Myxosarcina sp. GI1: one gene and its partner. Each later gene encodes a partner of the first gene's protein in a complex. Links are inferred from orthologs where the notes say so. Each region holds a gene or a part of one and is shown on either strand. Other genes may lie near its edges. The genes, in order: tsaD and tsaE.

What was found.
Region 2: the proteins of tsaD (region 1) and tsaE are in contact, whole or in part, in a crystal structure (PDB 6N9A), measured with the Thermotoga maritima proteins. The link is inferred for Myxosarcina sp. GI1 from one-to-one orthologs. Residues at the interface, in WP_004082750.1 of Thermotoga maritima: Cys10, Asp11, Arg49, His50, Leu82, Gly84, Gly135, Gly136, Glu154, Thr155, Leu156, Asp157, Asp158, Ser159, Glu162, Asp165, Lys166, Arg169, Leu170, Tyr175, Lys213, Thr214, Leu217, Tyr218, Gln221, Arg222, Asn324; in WP_004082108.1 of Thermotoga maritima: Leu37, Gly38, Lys46, Lys57, Val59, Lys60, Ser61, Thr63, Phe64, Thr65, Leu66, Met67, Val69, Pro71, Tyr82, Arg83, Leu84, Asp86, Asp88, Phe89, Asp93, Ile128, Asp130, Glu131, Arg134.

The regions. Positions count from the first base shown.
Region 1 is NZ_JRFE01000003.1:83,452-86,596, forward strand. What follows is about bases 169-2,985. They hold tsaD (tRNA (adenosine(37)-N6)-threonylcarbamoyltransferase complex transferase subunit TsaD), read left to right. Parts: upstream 169-968; coding sequence 969-2,003; downstream 2,004-2,985. Other genes in these bases: psaJ (photosystem I reaction center subunit IX), read right to left, coding at 173-304; KV40_RS01235 (photosystem I reaction center subunit III), read right to left, coding at 340-843; KV40_RS01245 (TetR family transcriptional regulator), read right to left, coding at 2,103-2,985. Outside these bases: more of KV40_RS01245, read right to left, coding at 2,986-3,145.
Region 2 is NZ_JRFE01000026.1:183,626-186,746, reverse strand. Bases 329-3,121 are described here. They hold tsaE (tRNA (adenosine(37)-N6)-threonylcarbamoyltransferase complex ATPase subunit type 1 TsaE), read right to left. Parts: upstream 2,072-3,121; coding sequence 1,586-2,071; downstream 329-1,585. Other genes in these bases: KV40_RS21100 (response regulator transcription factor), read right to left, coding at 2,651-2,941; KV40_RS21105 (PD40 domain-containing protein), read right to left, coding at 2,089-2,667; petG (cytochrome b6-f complex subunit V), read left to right, coding at 1,119-1,235; KV40_RS21120 (cytochrome c), read right to left, coding at 511-885; purT (formate-dependent phosphoribosylglycinamide formyltransferase), read right to left, coding at 329-448. Outside these bases: more of purT, read right to left, coding at 1-328. UniProt on the Escherichia coli protein: Required for the formation of a threonylcarbamoyl group on adenosine at position 37 (t(6)A37) in tRNAs that read codons beginning with adenine.

The DNA of each region.
Region 1 (3,145 bases):
ATGACAAGTTTCGAGTTAACTTCTTCTAACAATCAATCGACTAGGTTTATAGAAAATGTAGTAGCAAAATTCTCAGCGATCGCTGAAAGACTTTAAAAAAAAGACGGCGATCGCCGTCTTCCATAAACTCAATTAGCCTTTTTAGCGATGCGATCGCCAAAAACTCCCTCTACTAGGTATTTAAAGGGTGGAACAGCAAATCGGGGAAAAAGCGATTGAACTCAATCAAAATTCCGGCTGTAACCGTTAGCAGAACCATAATCAAAACTGGTGCTGTCGAAAGAAACTTTTGTAATCCTTCCATAAAATATTCTCCATTTAAATAAACTAAGGGACAATCTAACGAGGGGATATGGGAATCTCGTTGTCGTTAGCGGTTAATTTGCCGCTGGTAAATTCACCAAAAGCCAATACTGGCCATAGTGGACCTTCGGCAATCATTTTTTTCAGTGCCAATGGTACATCGACAATGATTTCTTTCATTTCTGTTTTCTTATCGTCTCTAACTTCAATTATGTAAGAGCGACCAGCCCAGCCGATCCAGCCTGCGATATAAAGAAAGAGAACGCTGGGAATAAAGAAATCTCCCATATGAGACCAGCGACCATCTACAATTAAATGTGGATAGCCTTCGGGTCCACAAAGAGCTTCAGCATAACGTTCGGCTCTCATAGCACCAGAATTGGGATCGCTAGTAGTGTTACGGAAATTTTGCGCTCTTTGTTGGTAAGCAGGGTTTTCCGCACAGGGTGTTAGATTTGCTACCTCTTCAGCAGCATTGGCAGCAGGCATAACGCCAAACCACAAGGTGACAACAAGTATTAAAGCAAATAATCTTTGCATAAATCTGTTTCCTTTAGTTACAGGATAATCGTGTTTGTGAGGGCGCGTCCCTCGAATTTATTTCGAGGGTTTGTGTCGCCCGTAAATCGAACCAAGATGTTCTTCTAGATAGACATTATCAAAGGATGGCAACTATTTTAGCGATCGAAACAAGTTGTGACGAAACTGCGGTAGCAATTGTAAAAAACCGTGAAGTTTTAAGTAGTATTGTATCTTCGCAAATTGAATTACACCGAATATATGGTGGCGTAGTACCAGAATTAGCTTCGCGCCAACATTTAGAAATTATTAACCCCGAAATCGATCGCGCTCTAAAAGAAGCGCAATTAGACTGGGAGCAAATAGACGCGATCGCCGCCACCTGTACTCCTGGTTTGGTAGGTGCTTTACTAGTTGGTGTTGCCGTAGCTAAAACCCTGGCTATGCTCCACAATAAGCCATTTTTGGGGGTACACCATTTAGAGGGTCATATTTATGCTGCTTATCTGGCTCAACCCAAATTACAGCCTCCTTTTATGTGTCTCTTAGTCTCTGGCGGTCATACCAGCACAATTCATGTCAAAGATTATGGTAAATACGAACTACTAGGTTCGACGAGAGACGATGCCGCAGGAGAAGCTTTTGACAAAGTGGCGAGATTACTAAATTTAGGTTATCCAGGTGGTCCTGTCATTGATAAACTAGCGCGTCAGGGAGATCCTCAAGCTTTCAAACTACCAGAAGGCAAGATATCTCTACCAAATGGTGGCTTTCATCCATATGACTTTAGCTTTAGCGGCATGAAAACGGCAGTAATGAGGCTGATAGCAAAACTAGAAAAACGAGGCGAAATACCCGTTAACGACCTAGCAGCGAGCTTTCAAGAAACGGTGGCGCGAGTTTTGACTCAGCGTAGCGTTAGATGTGCTTTAGATTATGGAGTCAAAACTATTACTATTGGTGGTGGTGTAGCGGCAAATAGTGGCTTGAGAGAGCATTTACTGGCAGCAGCGCAAAAACACGAGCTTCAGGTTTATTTTCCCCCATTAAAGCTCTGTACCGACAATGCCGCCATGATTGGTTGTGCCGCAGCGCAGCATTATAATTTGGGACATAGCTCTTCTCTAACTTTAGAAGTGCGATCGCGCCTAAATATTACTAAGGTTATGGAACTGTATTAATTAAGAAGCTATGAGGAAATAGAAAACGGGAAATAGGGAACAGAAAACTTGCTACTTGCTACTTAAAAAAGTCTTCCCCTGCCCTCAACTCCCCCTGCTTTAAATAGATGGTTTGCGGTCTAAATTTGTAGCTTGTTCGATCGCCGCTTTTTCTCTAGCAATTTGAGCGTATGGTCGCAGTTGTTTGATGGTCATGCCGCTCAAAATACTTAGGTCTTCCAAGCCGATACCTTTGGTTAACATCTCGACACACCAAGTCTGACGTGCTTGTTCTACAGTAGGGACTTTTCCCAAAGGCGTTAGTAAATCTGCCGCTACAAGCTGCCAAATATTACGTAATTCTAACTCTGAGAGCGGTTGTTCCGAGTCATTGATAAATAAAGCCGCTCGCTCGTCTTTGCGATTTTTAAGCCACCTGGTTAGAGGATTAGCAGTTGGCGAACCATAGCGAAATCCCATTATCCAGTGATTGAGCGGAACGCGCCGTACTGCGCCGTCGTTAATTTGTAGAAGATGCTGTTGGGGTTCGACTAAAGAATGCGATCGCTCCAGATTGATTATTTCTTCTACTGTTAAACCAGCACCAAACAGTACGTAAACTATGGCATATTCCTGTTTTCCCAGTTTTTTTGCCTGAAGCAAGAGCGATCGCACTAAATTGGCGGGTAAATCTTCTATCGCTTCAAATTTTAAAGTAGTTGCAGGATGCTCTTTAGCGGCAATAATTCCCTGCAAAAATAAGGCAGTCAGGCTCTCGATGAATTCATCGTCATTATCCCATAGCAAATAGCCTTCAGCAGTAGATTTAATCGTAAAGTAACCAAACAAAAAACTATTTAGCAAACTGACAATTTGTTCGGCGCTAAAATGGCTTTCCGCTCCCGAAGCGGCGATCGCTTCTGCCAGACAATCTGCTACGTATTTATTAGCTTCAGCAAATCCCTTTCCCAGTGCCAAACGGTTTTCTACTGGGTAGTTGCCTGCTTCTCCTACTACAGAGCGAACTAGATCGGGAGCTTTTTCAAGGGTATTCAAACTTTCTTTGGCATATTCTTGTAAAAATTCGGCTACAGTTTCTTTACTGTTGGCTTTTTCTACCAAAGCGTGAACTAGTTTGGCAAATACTGCCGAATCTTCGATTA
Region 2 (3,121 bases), on another replicon or contig:
TTACATTGGGAAAGCCAATTTTATTACTTACCGCTTGTAATTCTTCTAGGTTTGTGGCATAAGCGTATTTAGCGGTACGAATCCCCAATTTTTTTGCTGCCAATTCTCTAATACGATCGCGATTCATCGTATAGTTGGTTGCTGCTGCCGTAGGAATAACGCTTATACCCCGTTGCTCGAACTCAATTAATTTCTCAGTTCTAATTGCTTCTATTTCGGGAACGATAAAATCGGGCTGATACTTGCTAACGATTCTATCTAAATCGTTGCCGTCCAGCATGGAAATTACTTCTGCTACATCGGCTACCTGCATTGCTGGAGCGTTGGCATAGCTATCTACAGCTATCGTATAGTTTCCCAAACGTTGGGCAGCAATAACAAATTCTTTACCAAGCTCGCCAGAACCCAGCAACATAATTTTTTGCGGTAGTTGAAGATTTTTATTCATAAATTTGCATTCGACATACTTTGCCACAGCTTATACCAATCTGTATGCCAAAAGAGCGTCATTTATAGATGTTGTAGAAACTCAAGTAAATCTGACATTTCTTGAGTCGTCGGTTGAAACTTAGGCATCGGAGGCGTGCGCCCGCTAATTACCTGTTCAATAGTGCCAATTTTAGATCTACGCTTGGAAACATTTATCAAACAAGGTCCCACACTATTATTGGCTCTGATGTCGTGACATCCCGCACAGTTGATTTGAAATATTTTGTAACCTCGTTCGACATTTCCTTTTAAAGCCAAGACTTCTTGGATGTAAGGATCGGAAATTTTATGCCAATAGACTCCTAAAATACTTATACCGGCAATTAGCACTGCGATCGCCAGAACAACAATCGAGCGGTTGAGCCAACTAGGAGCTTGGACTAACTGGTTATCCACAGAGCGGTAATGTTAAAAGAGGTTTGCTTATATTTACTTTATTTTACAAAATAGCTTAAGTTTTACAGATTTAGTTAATAAAATTGTAATAGTCGCGCTCTTTATACCCAACTAGGTTATAACCGCACACTTCAGATAAGTCTACTAAGTATGGCGATCGCACTCATTGCTTAAAATAAGACTGCCAACATAAGATATATTAAAATAAACAATTTATTGAGGAGAGCCAAACAGTGATAGAACCTTTACTATTAGGTATTGTTCTAGGTTTAATTTTTATTACTCTAGCAGGGTTATTTTTTGCTGCATATATGCAGTTTAAGCGCGGTAATAAGCTAGGTATAGACTAAGAAAAAACCAATCTTGCTTCGCTCAAAGTCAAAAATATTAAGTCAAAAGTCAAAAGTTTTGTGCTTGAACTTTTTGACCTGAGCTTTGGATTTTATACAAAATTTTGTTTACATAAAGTACTCAAAGCTTGTGTGAAAGCAAAAGTCAGAAGGCGATCGGCTCGAGCGCGCGCAGAAGAGTTAAAGCCTAATTCAAACTTTCAATTTAATAGTATACTGTCGCTAGTACGCAACTTGTTAGTAGCCTAATTTTAGGCGCGTGGTTTGAATCGCACTCCTAAAAACTTACTTTGATTTTTACCTTTTAACTTTTAACTTTTAACTTTTAACTTTTCCAATCTTGTCTCAAGTTAAGCTCGATCATCTCTGGCAAAGTTGTTCTCAAAATCGAAATCTAATTTTTTTCCAATTGTTTGCCAAGTTATTTTTCGAGTAGACGTAGAATTAGCAACAAAACTCAATTTTAAATCTAAATAGTTAGGCGGCTCATAAGATAAACGCTGCCGCCATTCAATAGCGGTAATTCCAGGAGCGACTTCTATACCTTCCCAGTACATTTCAGGATGAAGAGCCGTAGTTTGATTCGGTGATAAACGGTATAAATCGAGATGATAGAGTGGCAAACGTCCATCTAAATATTCGTTAATTAAAGTAAAAGTCGGACTGACAACTGCCTCTTTTATATTTAATCCTTTAGCTATTCCTTGAATTAATGTAGTTTTACCAGCACCTAGCTCTCCTGACAATAAAATCGTACTGTCAGGAGGTAACGTTTTACCCAATAAGCAACCGAATTTTTGAGTTTCTGTAATGTCTTTAAGAATTATGGTTGGCATTGAAAATACTCGATTTTTTACTCTGGTGGCGAATTACTTTCAGTAGCAGGAGAATTAGAAGGTAAGGATAAACCTTGACTCAAGCCGCGGTCGTAAATTTGAATATCCCACTGTCCCGAATGCTCGCCCTCAAAAGCTACGAAACGACCATTACCGCTAATGGTAGGGTTGCGAACTTCACCGACAAAATTTTTGGTAATGTTTTTAGTATTGAGAGCGAGACGATCGTAAACAAAGATATCTGGTTTGCCTAACTGTTCCGATACGTAGACAATATAGCGACCATCAGCACTAATATCGGCTTGGGACTGCATACTACCCGATTGATTCAATCCTGCTAATGAGAGTAAACGATTGCGCTGGCGATCGTAAAGCAAGACTCGGCGTTGACTGCTGCGATCGCTAGTAAATACTAGGTAACGACCATCATAGGAAAAACGAGGGTGTCCTTCAGCGGCAGTAGTATTTAAAGTGGCATTCAAAATTTGAGTGGGAGGAGTAACATAACCAGATTCGCTACAGCTAGCAAGGGCAAAAGTAACTGCGATCGCCAGATATTTTCCCAATCTGCTTTTGAATTTACAATACCATTTCATTGTAATCCTGGGGTTTGCTGTCTTCGGGTAAATTACAGCAGTTAACATCATCGATACATACTTTACCCCATTGCAAAGCCCACCTTACTAACTCTACGCGGTTATCGGTATTGGTTTTTTTTAAAATATTGCTGATGTGGTTGTCAACGGTTCTTTTACTAATATCTAAGCGAACGGCAATTTTCTGATTACTCAAGCCAGCAACCACTAGTTCTACGATTTCTAGCTCTCGCGTCGATAATAACGCTGCCTGACTAAACTTGCTAGTTTCCATGAGTATATTTTCCCCTAGTACATTTACTTATTACTCCATTTATTCTAAAAGATAAAAATTTTATCTTTTAACTTACTAAGGATAAACTCAACTAATCTTTAACATAAGCCAGACAAGAGCGAAATTACTATACGCCTCTTTTGATAAGTGAATTAAACGTTTTCAGTTAACAACAGTATT